DNA from 3 places in the Paenibacillus sp. Y859 genome. Region 1 is predicted to be linked to each of the others. Evidence: riboswitches for the same ligand, from Rfam matches in the RefSeq annotation. Region 1 holds a riboswitch; each other region holds the start of a gene.

Region 1 (4,688 bases):
GTTCATCTAGGCATATTAGTTCTTCTGGGCTGAGAAGTGCTCGCAGGAATGCAACTCGTTGTTGCATGCCACCAGATAGTGTATGGGGATATGCCTGTTCGAATCCGGACAGCCCCACCTTAGCAATCCACTCCCGAGCTTCCTTACGAGCGTCTTTCTTGGAAGTGCCCTTTATTTCTTGTGCAAGAATGACATTATCTTCAATGGTCCGCCAAGGAAATAGAGCAGGTTGTTGCGGCATGAAGCTAATGTGGCCTCGTTCTCCTGTGACCTCGCGTCCTTTCATCCATACTTCGCCAGAATCGGGTTGTACTAATCCTCCAATAGTATGGAACAGCGTACTTTTTCCACATCCTGAAGGTCCGACGATAGAGACAAATTCTCCATGTTCCACGGTAAGGGAAACACCATTTAGCACAGATAGTTCTTGACCTTGTTTGCTGAAGCTTTTGTGTATATTAGTAACTTGCAATGCTTGTGATGCTGAATGGACATTAATGAGAAACACATCCTTCATAAGTTAGTAATGTTAGGCTTATTTGTGTTCTTGACGTGGCTTCCAGCGGACTAGCCACTTCTCTAGCAGACCTATAATGGCGAACATCAGGAGGCTAAGAACAATAATAATGGAGATTGCAATAAACATGCGGTCCGTACGATAACTAGCTTTCTGTAGCATCATATAATAACCGATTCCTTTATCGGATCCGATCCATTCTGCAATGACTGCACCCATCACACTATACGTCGCTGCGATCTTAATTCCTGAGAAGAGAGCAGGGAGTGAATGGGGAAGCTCTAATTTTAAGAAGATTTGTCTCTTGCTTGCTCCAATCATACGCATATAGCTAAGCATGGTTGGATCCGTTTGTCTCAGTCCACCCATCATCGCGATAGCTATCGGGAAGAAGCAGACGAGCGTAATGACGATGATCTTGGGAAGCAGACCGAATCCAAACCAGATCATCAGTAGTGGAGCAAGAGCGATGGTCGGTACATTCTGACTGAGAATCAGTAGAGGATATAAGGCCGACTTTAGAAAAGGAATCATATGCAATACAATGGCGACAAACAGACCTACCGATGATCCAATGAGGAATCCAACACCAGTTAACCTTGTTGTTGCTATAGTATGTTCCCACAATCCAGCTGATTGAGAGAAAGTCTCACGAACAATATCAGTTGGAGAGGGAAGAATCCATTTCTCAATTTCAAAGAAAGTTGTACATAGCTGCCATATCAGCAATAACAAGAAGACCGCCATGAAGGGCGGCCAGATTTTGTTCCACCACAATCTCATGAACGATATTTCTCCGTTAACTTATCCATGCTGATCCCGTTTGGATTGTGTGCGATCTTAATCTGAGAAATGACACTTGGACTCCCTGCCGCAACAAGGGCCTCGTGCATATTCTTCACAATGTCTAACAACTCGCTAAGCTCACCTTCCATTGTCGTCTCTAGAGGGTGAACTTCATGTTTCACTCCGGATTGTTGGATGACCTCAATTGCACGATCTACATAAGGAATGGAATCTTCATTTCCAGGTGTCTTGGGAATAACTTGAATGCTCAATAATGTGTTTGCCATAATATAAGTTCAATCCTTTCGAATACGGTTCACGGTAATCTTCGTGCTGAAAAGCTGACTTTTTGAACTCGCACTTATAGGTTACTCAGGTAAAAACTCATTCGTATATGCCTGTTTAATTTCAATCTGTTTATCCAGAAGATTATGACTTAGCATCCAATCGGTATAGCCCTGCCATACTTCGACTTTTTGTTCACCCCAACGAGGGGCATCGTCTGTGTAACGTGGACTAAGCCACTTCTGACTTGCGAGAACAAGATCCTTATCTAACTCAGGAACTGCGTTACTAAGTATATTAGCAGCCTCTTCTGGTTTATCAATGGTTAGCTGATAGCCTTTCGTTGTTGCTCTGAGGAAAGCTTTGACTAATTCAGGATCATCCTTGATCTGCTTCTCATTCGTTACAATGACAGGCGTGTAATAGTCTAGTTCCGCAGCATAATCTTTAACATATAACATGTCGATTGGATCATTGCGGAGCTCTGCTTCAATACCTGTCCATGCATAGAAGATCCATGCGAAATCGATATCACGCTTAACCGCCGTGAAGAAATCGGCATCACCCATATTGATCATCTTAACCTTCTTAACATCCGCCTTTTCGTTCTCCATGATGGAGCCCATGATAGCCTCTTCTACAGGCGAACCCCAACCTCCATAACTTTTACCTTCAAAGTCCATGGGTGATTTAATGTTTCGATCTACGGGTGCGGCGAAACCGGACGTATTATGTTGAATGACTGCGGCAATAGAGACGAGCGGGACGTCCTGTGTTCTAGCTAGTGTCACACTTTCTTGATAGCTTATTCCAAAAGGTACGGCCCCTGAAGCGACCATCGTATCGGCTCCGCCTGCACCTGGTTGGACTATCTCAACATTAAGACCTTCTTCTTCATAATATCCTTGATCTTTCGCTACATATAGACCTGTATGATTAGTATTAGGAGTCCAGTCTAAGACAATTTTGACGTCTTGTAGTTTCTTACTAGTCTGTGCATTTTGTTCATTCTTATTTCCTCCACAACCCGCTATTACGAGTATTAGTAAGAATGTAAATAGTAACGACATTGCTCTTTTCTTGCTCATTCTGCTCTCTCCTCTATTGGACTGGTTGTTCCATGTCCTATTCGTATACAAAAAAGCGCCCCGTAATCGGGACGCATGTAGGCGCAAGATAGATATGGATATAATCATATCAGATACGTTCCTACGCTGGCATTATCCAGATCAGGTATAAGGGTCAGTGTCTAGTGGGACACAATCTCAGCCGGCCAATTCCAGCACCCCTGTACTTATGAAGTTAAGGCATTCTACGTCATTATAATCGACTATGCTGGGGGTGTCCAGCTAGGAATTGTTCAAATCTTGATTCGTATTTTAATAGGTGGGTACAATAAATCATATGGTTTAAGTACATTCAACAAGAGGAAGGGGAATACCATTCATGATGGACAACAAGATAATAGAGCAGGATATAACGAAGATCTTAGACAACAATAGGATTTGTTCTCTGGCAACTATTGAAGGCAATAAGCCAAAGCAGAGATATATGATGTTGTATAATGAAGGATTGAGCATTCATTTGGTAAGCGATCGGAGAACGCATAAGGTAGAGGAGTTGAAGGATAATCCAAACGTATCTTTGCTGATAGGATATGAAATCGGAGGGACTAAAGAGGTAGTTGAGATGGAAGGAACCTGTTCAATTAGCACAGATGATAGTTTGAAGCGAAAATGTTGGAATGATGATTTAAAGGAATGGTTTGACGGACCAAGTGACCCTAATTATGTCATTCTTGATATCCAACTCGCAGATATTCTGTATACGGATAAGGATGGAAAGCAAAGAAAGTGGATTGCCTGAAGTAGTAAAAGACCCCCACATCCGGGCTGCGGATTGTGGAGGTCTCTTCATATATATTATAGATCGACTTGGATATGACTCAATCCATTGACGGTGTAATCCTTACCGTAAACATTCACACTAGCAGGAACTTCCGTCTCATTCGTAACGGTCACATCATGCTCGCTAACGGTTACTTTTAGGAGCGAATGACGGAACATGACTTTGAACGAGAATGACTTCCAATGTCCAGGGTTGAATGGGTTTAAGTGTAGAACACCATTCCGTACACGCAATCCTCCAAATCCATGAACAACAGACATCCAAGTACCAGCCATGCTCGTCGTATGACAACCATCTTCGGTATCATTGTTATAATTGTCTAGATCTAAGCGAGAGGTACGAAGATACATTTCGTAGGCTTTCTCTTTATATCCTAGTTCGCAAGCAAGAATCGAATGCACACAAGGAGATAAGGAAGACTCATGCACGGTAAGAGGCTCATAGAAATCGAAGTTACGTTTCACCGTATCTAGATCGAATTGGTCTCTTAGAGTGAATATTCCTTGCAATACGTCAGCTTGCTTAATGTAAACAGAACGAAGGATACGATCCCAAGACCATTGTTGATTCAATGGCAAGTTAGACGGATCTAATTCGCTAACTGGTGTAAGGTCTTTATCCAAGAATCCATCCTGTTGTAAGAAGACTTGGCGTTCTTCATCATATGGATAGTACATTTTAGCAATAATATCGTTCCACTTAGTTGTTTCGTCTTCAGTTAACTGTAACTTAGTTATAACTTCTTCATAAACGGTCGGATCATTCTTTTGCAGGTCATTCAGTACTTCCAACGTGTATTTCAACGTCCATACTGCGATACTATTCGTATACCAGTTATTATTGACATTGTTCTCGTATTCATTAGGTCCAGTAACACCTAACATCATATATTGGTCTTTGGCAGGAACATAATTGACACGTTCTTCCCAGAATCGCGAAATTTCAGCAAGAACTTCAAGACCATATTGGCCAAGATAAGCAGTATCCCCTGTATAATTGACATAGTTGTAAATAGCATAAGCTATAGCGCCATTACGGTGGATTTCTTCAAAAGTAATTTCCCATTCGTTATGGCACTCTTCTCCATTCATAGTTACCATAGGATATAAGGCACCTTTGCTGAAGCCGAGTTTCTTGGCATTTTCCTTCGCCTTTTCTAAGTGCTTGTAACGATAGACCAACAGATTCCGAG
Region 2 (4,688 bases), on a different contig from region 1:
ATATAACATCAACGACATAAAGGAGATTACTTAATTATGCATACACACGCTAGTCTTTTGGAACAAATGAATCAAATGGAGATTAACCAAGAAGGTGTCGTACTTGTACACTCCTCCATGAAAAGTTTAGGTGAGGTAGAAGGAGGGGCTGATACGGTCCTCAACGTGTTGTCAGAATTCATGGAAGACGGACTGCTAGCTCTACCTACTCATACATGGGCTAATATAAATGCGAACAATCCTAAATATTATGTGGAAGAATCACCTTCTTGTATCGGTATTCTTCCTGAAATATTCCGTAAGCGACCGGGTGTCATACGCTCTTGGCATCCTACGCATTCCGTGGCGGCCTTGGGTGAGGGAGCGGAATCATTCACTACGGGTGATGAAGTGTTCGATACACCATGTGCCAGAGGTTCAGCATGGGGCAAATTATTGGATCGCCAGGCGACCATTCTACTCGTAGGGGTGGACTTGCGCAGAAATACGTTCATGCATGGGATTGAGGAATGGGTTGATATTCCAGGCAGAATGACCGATGATCCTGAACCGTTGCAAACCGTCTTAGCTGATGGAACCGTGATTGAAGTGCCATCCCGTAGGCATTGTGGACAGTCATGGTCAGAGTATTTCTGGAAGGTTGAGGACGTGATGGTGAAGCATGGTGCGATGTATTTCGGACAATTGGGTGATGCGGTTGTACGTGTATGTGACACGGTCAAGATGACTGAGGTTCTTACAGAAATGCTGCGTGAGTATCCCGATTTATTCTCGGACAATGAACCATTAAATGAGCATATGCAGCAGTTATTTGGATAAGTTAGTGAAGAATAGAGTAGTATACATATTTCTATTCTTTATAGTAATGACTTTAGGAATTTGTTCGAGGACCTTTTCAGATGTATTACCCTTATTTGTATCACGACATTTCGGAGATGCTTTGTGGGCAAGTATGGTTTACTTCGGTTGTCGGATATTGTTCTTACAGCAAAGATTACTTGTGTCTGTTTGTTTAAGTTTAATCTTTAGCTTTAGTATTGAATTCAGTCAGTTATATCAAGCGGATTGGATTATTGAAATACGATCAACACTATTGGGAGCATTAATATTAGGAAAAGGTTTCTTAGTCATTGATTTAATCCGATATGTGGCAGGGATCGCTTGTTCTTGTATTATGGATTATTACTTGTTTAACCGAGGAGGAAGAAGATGAGCAACCTGAAATGGTTAGAAGGTTGGTATGAGAATTATTGTGATGATGAGTGGGAGCAGACCCATATTTTGAAGATTGAATCGATAGACACTCCCGGATGGAGATTAACGGTACCTTTACTTGAGACTGAATTAGAGGGAAAAACGTTAGACGAAATTATTATTGATCGAGATGATCATGATTGGGTGAGATGTTGGATTAAGGATGGATATTTCGAAGGTGCAGGTGGATTGAGAAATTTAGAAGAGATGATACAGATCTTTAAGGAATGGGCGGAAAGCTAGCAGAGAGATACCATAAAAATATCTTAATGGGGAGTTCGTGGGGTTCTCAATTTCAAAGAATCTAAAAAAAGAGATTCTAAAGTTCCAATAATTGTGTTAGTATGTATCCAATTGAATACGTTAGATCACTAGGGGTGCTATTTGGCTGAGACGGAATGTGTGATTCCAAACCCTTTGAACCTGATCTGGATTATACCAGCGTAGGGAAGTGAGCTTGAGCTTTGGTTAAGATATTTTTGTATGCGTATATACGTCTACATTCTTTTGACTATAGTTAAAGGCCACCTTCTATTGCAGAGGGTGGCCTTTTCGCTGTTCCATCTTATCTGAGATTCGTCATACGAGAAAATAGGGAGGGAGTGCGATGTCAGCACGAGAATTACATGTGATCTCGAATGGTCAGTCTGAGTTAGAACACTTTGCAAGGATTGCGACACTTATTCATCCTTTTGTAACAGCATTCCATATAAGGGAGAACTCAAGTCATGCAGCTGAACTTTGGGCAGGGATATTGGCTTTAAGAGCAGGTGGAGTACCCCTTAGTAAAGTGATCATAAACGACCGAGTTGATGTGGCTTATGCCGCTGGAACTGGGGGAGTCCAGTTAAGCTACCGTAGCCTAGAAGTGCAGGCAGTGAGGAAAGCTTTCTCTGAATTGCGAATAGGACGTTCTGTTCACGCTGTTCAAGAGGCAGTGGAGATGAGTGAGCAAGGAGCTGATTATCTAGTGTTTGGGCATATCTTCCCAACAGCTTCTAAGCCCGGACAGCAAGCTAGAGGAACGAAGAAGTTAAAGGAAGTGGTGAAAAGTGTTCCTATTCCAGTTATTGCGATCGGAGGTATTAAGCCCGATCATGTGCAGCAGATTGTCGCAACTGGAGCAGCAGGTATTGCAATATTATCAGGGATTACTGCAGCAGATGATCCGTTAAGTGCAGTACACAATTATCGAGAGGCATTGGATATGAAAGGTTATGCTAAAAAAAAGTAGGAGGTTATTGACTAGAATGAAACAATTGGATGTCATTATTATCGGTGGCGGTGTTATTGGGAGTTCAATTGCCTATTATATGTCTGCGCGGGGAATGAAAGTTATCTTATTAGAGCGAGATCGCTTGGGTAGCCAAGCTTCGAGTGCGGCAGCGGGTATGCTTGCTGTACAGGCAGAGATCACTGAAGCAGGCCCGATGTTCGAGATGGCGCGTGCCAGTCGGACGTTATTTCCACAGCTAGCGAAGGATTTAAAGGACTTGACTGGAATAGATATCGGCTTGAAACGCAAAGGGATGTTTCGGCTAGCTGCAACTAAGGATGATATGCAAGAAGTTCAGCGTATTCTAGCTTTTCAAAAGCAAGTGGGAGAACAAGCGGAGTGGTTATCTCAAGAGCTGGTAGGACAACGTGAGCCCAAAATATCCGCAGATATAGAGGGAGCAATGTTCGCAGAAGAAGATAGTCATGTTGATGCACCTGAATTATGTCTTGCATTGGCGAAGGCAGCGGTAGTACTTGGAGCAGAAATAAAGGAATTTACTGAGGTTAAATCACTTCTCTGTGATCAAGAGCGTATTACTGGGGTAGTTACAAGCGAAGGAGAGCTTCACGCTAATCAAGTTGTGATATCTGCTGGGACTTGGAGTGATTCTCTGCTTAAGCAAGCTGGATTAACTTGTGAGATGTATCCAGTCAAAGGAGAGTGTTTCTCTGTGCTTAGTCATTCTCCGTTATTGAAATCTACCGTGTTTAGTGATGGTTGTTATCTCGTTCCGAAGAAAGGAGGACGACTCGTAGTTGGAGCTACGATGGTGGAACATAGTTATGATCGCAGGGCTACAATTGGAGGGATTTCTAAACTGTTAGATGCTGCAAAACGGATCTTACCAGGTATCGTGGAGGCGGAGTGGGAACAGGCTTGGAGTGGTCTTCGTCCGCAGACATTAGATGGGTTACCTTATTTGGGTGAGCATCCGACTTTGAAAGGGTTATATGTAGCAACGGGTCATTTTCGTAAAGGAATTCTACTTGGGCCAATTACGGGTAGCATTGTGGCAGATTGGGCTGAAGGAAAGAAGGAAAAGAACTTGTCTATAGATTCGTTTCGTGTCGATCGGCATCAGAATGTTAAGCGGGAACAGGTCGTGACTATATGCTAAAGTTACAAATTAATGGTGAACAGGTCGAAGTCGCTAATACATGTACGACAGTTACAGCATTATTGTCGCATTATGAATTAGAATCTAAGGTTGTTATTGTGGAGTGGAATCAGCAGATCTTAGAGAAATCAGATCATGAGACGACATGCTTGGCAGATGGAGATCGAATTGAGATTGTACATTTCGTAGGAGGTGGCTAATTTGTTGAAGATAGGAACACATGAATTTAGTTCAAGATTGCTATTAGGAACAGGGAAATTCCCAAGCTTTGAGATTCAAAAAGAAGCTGTTGATGTATCTGAGGCGCAAATCTTGACGTTTGCGGTTAGACGGATGAACATATTTGAGGCGACTCAGCCTAATTTTCTGGAAATGCTAGATATTAGTAGATATACATTACTTCCGAATACAGCAGGTGCTTCAACAGCAGAGGAAGCCGTTCGTATCGCTAAGTTAGCGAGAGCATCTGGGCTGTGCGACATGATAAAAGTCGAAGTGATTGGTGATTGGAAGACGCTGTTGCCAGATCCACTGGAGACGTTAAAAGCTTCGGAAATGCTTCTAGAGGAAGGATTTATCGTTCTACCCTATACATCAGATGATGTGTTATTAGCGAAAAGACTACAAGAATTAGGTGTTCATGCCATCATGCCAGGTGCATCCCCAATAGGTTCGGGTCAGGGTATTATTAATCCTTTAAATCTTAGCTTCATTATTGAGCAAGCAACGGTGCCGATCATTGTAGATGCGGGTATTGGTAGTCCTGCTGATGCAGCATTCGCTATGGAGCTTGGAGCCGATGCGGTATTACTGAATACGGCTGTTTCAGGAGCGCAGCATCCTGTGAAGATGGCTCTAGCAATGAAACTCGCGATTGAAGCGGGTAGATTAGGATTTGAAGCGGGTCGAATTCCGAAGAAGCGATATGCATCTGCTAGTAGTCCGATGGAAGGATGGAGTAGCACTTGAACGAGCGATATTCACGACAGAAGCTATTTGCACCGATAGGAGAATCGGGACAGCATAAGCTGGGTACGA
Region 3 (4,688 bases), on a different contig from region 1:
TTATCTAGCGGTGAAGTTTGTTCTTCATGTTCAAAAAGAATGGATAGAGCTTCCTCAGGATGTTGTTGTACATACTGTTGTCCTTGTCCAACGGCTGTTACGAACTTCGCGAGTAACTCTTGCTTGTCCTTCAAGCCCTGATCACTAGCGACAAGGACAAGCTCATAATAATCCGGAACACCATAATCTGTAGGATTCAAAGCGACTACAGGGTGACCTTGCTTAGCCAGGATCAGTTGTTCATGATTGATGAATCCACCCATAATGGCATCAACTCTAGACGTAGCAATAGCCGGAATAAGATCATAGCCAACATCAACCAAATGAACGTCTTCAGGATCGCCCCCATCATTTCGTATCATGGTATGTGCCATAGCTTCATATAGAGGAATTGAAGAGTACCCAACGGTTAAACCAGCCAAGTCTTTGGGGGACTGAACCGTTCCACCAGCAGGTACCATAAGATGATTCAAAGGATGTCTCACGATCGCTGCGATCGATTTAACAGGGATATTCTCACCGCGAGCCATAAGTACTTGTGGTTGATAGCTCAGAGCTAGATCGACTTTTCCGGCAGCTACTAATTTCAAAGCATCATTGGTATCGGCAGGCATTTGGATATCTAGTTCTATCCCATGTTCCGCGAAATATCCATGTTCTTGTGCTGTATAGAGGAAGGAATGAACGGCATTCGGATACCAATCGAGCATAATGCTCAGTTTTTGAGGCTTATTCTCTACGACTGCCGTTGGATTGTCTGTTACTTGATTCGAGTTAGAAGTATTGCCACAAGCTGTCAGGGCAAAGAGTGCCATTGCCAGTAGAACAGGGATAATTCTTTTCATATTTATATTCATTGTCATTTCGATAAACCTCTCTTCTTTAGAAATTTGTTCTCTAATATTACGATTATCATAAATAAGGAAATCCCAAGTAAAGAAAGTAACAAGATGGACGCAAACATCTCATCTGTATGCATGTTGCTCGACATTCTTCGACTATAATAGCCTAGTCCCTTCGTACCTCCGAGCCATTCACCAATCGTAGCTCCAACGACACAATATACGATGGAGAGTTTCAGTCCCGAGAAGAAGGAAGGTAAGGCCATAGGCATCTCAATGGTGCGGAATAGTTCCCAGCGGTTGGCTCCCATCGTCATGAGTAACTCTGCATACTCGCGATCTCTCTTTTTTAGACCATCATAGGTGCTCACTACAATCGGGAAGAATGCAGTTAGGAAGACCACTGCTACTTTACTCCAAATCGTGTAACCGAACCACATAATGAAGATCGGTGAGAGTGCGATTAAGGGGATGGTCTGACTAATAATCATGAACGGATAGAGTGCTTTCTCAAGTGGACGTGAAATATGCATACCTATAGCTAGAATAACGCCCCCACTAACAGATAATATAAAACCCAACACAACTTCCTCTAACGTTGCGATTAAATGCCGACCGATCAATAGATGCCTATGTTCAAATAATGCCCGGGCAATCGAGGTCGGTGAGGGAATAATAAAGGAAGGTACCCAGCCTAAAGTGACAACCGATTCCCAAGCCAACAGGAGTAGTGTAAAAAGAATTACAAACCAACCATAATCATGTGCCCAGCGTTTAAAAAGGCGTATTCTCATGTAATCGTCGCTCCAAGTCTTGCCTCAATTGTATAAAGTGAGGGTCATAGTTCATCTCGTAGTGCCTTGGTCTAGGTAAATTAACGGTCATTTCTTCTATACCTTGAGGACTGTCATGGGACATGAGGTAGATGCGATCACTTAATAGAATGGCTTCTTCCAAATCATGTGTAATGAAAAGGACAGTCTTATGTAGATCATCCCAAAGCTCTAGTAACCAACGATGCATCTCTCTTTTGGTCATTGCGTCAAGTGCACCAAAGGGCTCATCTAATAACATCAGATCTTGCCCTGTTACGAGTGTTCTGAGAAAAGCGACACGTTGTCGCATTCCACCTGATAATTCATCCGGATAGGCATGTTCATATTTCCCTAGACCGAAACGTTCTAGAGTGAACTGAATATCTGCTGTGATCTTCTCTTTATTGCGCTGATCCAGTTCGCGATGAAGTTTTCGATTAAGCTCCCATGGGAGTAAACAATTGTCTAGAACGGTTCTCCAAGGCAGGAGTAGGTCCTTCTGGGGCATGTAAGCCACTGTCCCTAGACGATTGGATGTTCTTGTGCCATGTATATATATTTCTCCGTCCATAGGCTCTAACAGTCCTGCAATCAGCTTAAACAGAGTGCTCTTCCCAGAACCACTAGCTCCTATGACAGAAATGAATTCACCCGCTTGAACATTCATAGACAGTTCCTGAATAATAGGGGATTCGTTCGTACTTGCAAAAGAGTAAGTTAAATTTTGTAATGATAATATCACGGTGATCACCTCGCTCATTGTAAATAAATAAAGACCCAACCATTTCCGAAAGGAAATGAGTGGGTCAAAAAGTTCATTCAGGCAAATAGGTGTGCAAATAGTTGCATGAGTTGAAGATTTCGTTCCACTTCCCTCCGCTGGTATAATCCAGATCAGGTTCCAAGGGTCCGGAACTTCGCGTTCCATCTCAGTCGTTAGACTCCCCTAGTGAAAAACAAGGTCTTATTTAATTGATAACCTATTTAATATAACACAATTTACAAATAAGTATAGACTCTATTACATTGTAAAGCTAATTTAGAGTTTTGATGTGAAGATGTACAGAGCGGTTTATTGAATAAAAGAATAGAAAAATAATTATTTTATGTAAAATATAGTATTATTAAATTTATTATGGTATATTTTTTTTACAGGACCAGTGATGAGAGATCTGGGCGCCATGGACAGCGTGTCCTCAACTTTGTAGAAATGAAAGTGAGGTGAAGGCTGTTCTTTGTTATGCGAATTAGCAAATAAGGAGGATGAAATCTGACATGAATGTATGGATGAAGAAAAAAGGAATATTATTATTAAGTGTTATGATTGCGCTTACATTTAGTTGGGATGGGGTATCTCAATCTAAAGTGGCTGAAGCAGCTTCAACGGATTATAACTATGCTGAAGCTCTACAGAAATCAATATATTTCTATGAAACTCAACGCTCTGGTATTCTACCGGATAGTAATCGTGTGGAGTGGCGGGGAGATTCTGGGCTTCAGGATGGGGCAGATGTTGGTCAAGATTTAACTGGTGGTTGGTACGATGCAGGTGATCATGTGAAATTTGGTTTTCCAATGGCATATACGGCGTCAATGCTTGCTTGGTCTGTATATGAGTATCGGGAAGGCTACGAGCAAGCAGGGCAGCTTGAGGAAATATTGGATAACATTCGTTGGGCCACGGATTACTTCATGAAAGCTCACACTGCACCGAATGAATTATGGGGACAAGTTGGAAATGGCACGAGTGACCACAAATGGTGGGGACCAGCGGAGGTCATGGTGATGGAACGCCCAGCCTATAAGATTGATGCGACTCATCCAGGATCGGATTTAGCAGGAGAGACAGCCGCTGCCCTTGCATCTGCATCAATCATATTTAAGCAGAGTGATCCTATCTATGCAGCTGAATTGTTAAGACATGCCAAGGAACTGTACAATTTTGCAGATCAATACCGTGGCAAATACTCAGATACTATCACGGATGCGACACAGTACTATAACTCATGGAGCGGATATGCAGATGAGTTGAGCTGGGGTGGAATTTGGCTGTACTTAGCAACAGACGATGAGACCTATCTAGACAAAGCCATTGCCGCAAGTGATTTATGGGGAACGGATCAGCAGGGCAATTGGGATTATAAATGGACCCAGTCCTGGGATGATAAACATTATGGTGCACAGCTGTTGCTGGCTCGCATCACTGGAGAGCAGAAGTTCATTCAGTCTACTGAGAAGAATATGCAATTCTGGACGACAGGTGTGTCCGGTACGGGTGAACGGGTTACGTATACACCGGGTGGTCTGGCTCATTTGGATCAGTGGGGAGCACTCCGTTACTCCGCCAATCAGGCCTTCCTTGCATTTGTCTACTCCGATTGGGTTAGTGACCCAGTAAAGAAAGTGAATGCGCGATTATTCGGGGAATCACAAATACTCTACATGCTCGGTGATAATCCTCGCAATAGCAGTTATGTTATTGGTTATGGCAACAACTCACCGGAACATCCACATCATCGGACCTCACATGGATCTTGGGATGATAGCCAGACGATGCCTGTTAACCATAGACATACGTTATATGGTGCCCTTGTTGGTGGACCATCGAAGACAGACGCTTACACTGATTCGATTGGAGATTATGTTTCGAATGAAGTGGCAACGGATTATAATTCGGCTTTTACAGGTGCACTGGCGAAGATGGTTCTATTACATGGTCAAGGTCAGGAGCCGGATTCAGAGTTCCCAACACCAGAAATACGAGAGGATGAAATGTTCGTTGAAGCTGGTGTGAATGCAAGCGGGAGTAATTTCATCGAAATCCGTGCATTGCTGAACAATCGTTCTGGTTGGCCTGCACGTTCTAGCAAAGCGATGTCATTCCATTATTTCGTTGATCTTAGTGAAGCATATGAAGCAGGTTATGATTCTGGGGATATTACGGTTACAGCTGGAGGGTACAATCAAGGTGCAACGGTATCTCCACTGAAGGCCTTTGATGAGGCTAATCATATTTATTATACAACGGTAG

The links. Region 1 has a riboswitch for thiamine pyrophosphate ahead of AC1TO8_RS12650 (ABC transporter substrate-binding protein). Riboswitches for the same ligand answer to the same signal wherever they lie in the genome.
Region 2: it holds a riboswitch for thiamine pyrophosphate, as region 1 does, so the genes downstream of both, AC1TO8_RS02885 (thiamine phosphate synthase) here and AC1TO8_RS12650 (ABC transporter substrate-binding protein) in region 1, are expected to answer to the same signal.
Region 3: it holds a riboswitch for thiamine pyrophosphate, as region 1 does, so the genes downstream of both, AC1TO8_RS04790 (ABC transporter ATP-binding protein) here and AC1TO8_RS12650 (ABC transporter substrate-binding protein) in region 1, are expected to answer to the same signal.

Annotation. Positions count from the first base shown of each region.
Region 1 is NZ_JBXCIZ010000005.1:11,628-16,315, forward strand. It holds gene AC1TO8_RS12635 (ABC transporter ATP-binding protein) at 1-517, opposite strand, end outside; gene AC1TO8_RS12640 (ABC transporter permease) at 536-1,300, opposite strand; gene AC1TO8_RS12645 (thiamine-binding protein) at 1,297-1,590, opposite strand; gene AC1TO8_RS12650 (ABC transporter substrate-binding protein) at 1,672-2,676, opposite strand; TPP riboswitch at 2,777-2,888, opposite strand; gene AC1TO8_RS12655 (pyridoxamine 5'-phosphate oxidase family protein) at 3,035-3,454, shown strand; gene AC1TO8_RS12660 (glycoside hydrolase family 65 protein) at 3,511-4,688, opposite strand, start outside.
Region 2 is NZ_JBXCIZ010000001.1:551,613-556,300, reverse strand. It holds gene AC1TO8_RS02900 (AAC(3) family N-acetyltransferase) at 37-819, shown strand; gene AC1TO8_RS02895 (ribosomal maturation YjgA family protein) at 866-1,213, shown strand; gene AC1TO8_RS02890 (immunity 53 family protein) at 1,210-1,497, shown strand; TPP riboswitch at 1,618-1,721, shown strand; gene AC1TO8_RS02885 (thiamine phosphate synthase) at 1,862-2,488, shown strand; gene thiO (glycine oxidase ThiO) at 2,505-3,650, shown strand; gene thiS (sulfur carrier protein ThiS) at 3,644-3,850, shown strand; gene AC1TO8_RS02870 (thiazole synthase) at 3,852-4,619, shown strand; gene AC1TO8_RS02865 (thiazole biosynthesis adenylyltransferase ThiF) at 4,616-4,688, shown strand, end outside.
Region 3 is NZ_JBXCIZ010000001.1:954,869-959,556, reverse strand. It holds gene AC1TO8_RS04800 (ABC transporter substrate-binding protein) at 1-863, opposite strand, end outside; gene AC1TO8_RS04795 (ABC transporter permease) at 860-1,636, opposite strand; gene AC1TO8_RS04790 (ABC transporter ATP-binding protein) at 1,617-2,399, opposite strand; TPP riboswitch at 2,512-2,615, opposite strand; gene AC1TO8_RS04785 (glycoside hydrolase family 9 protein) at 2,933-4,688, shown strand, end outside.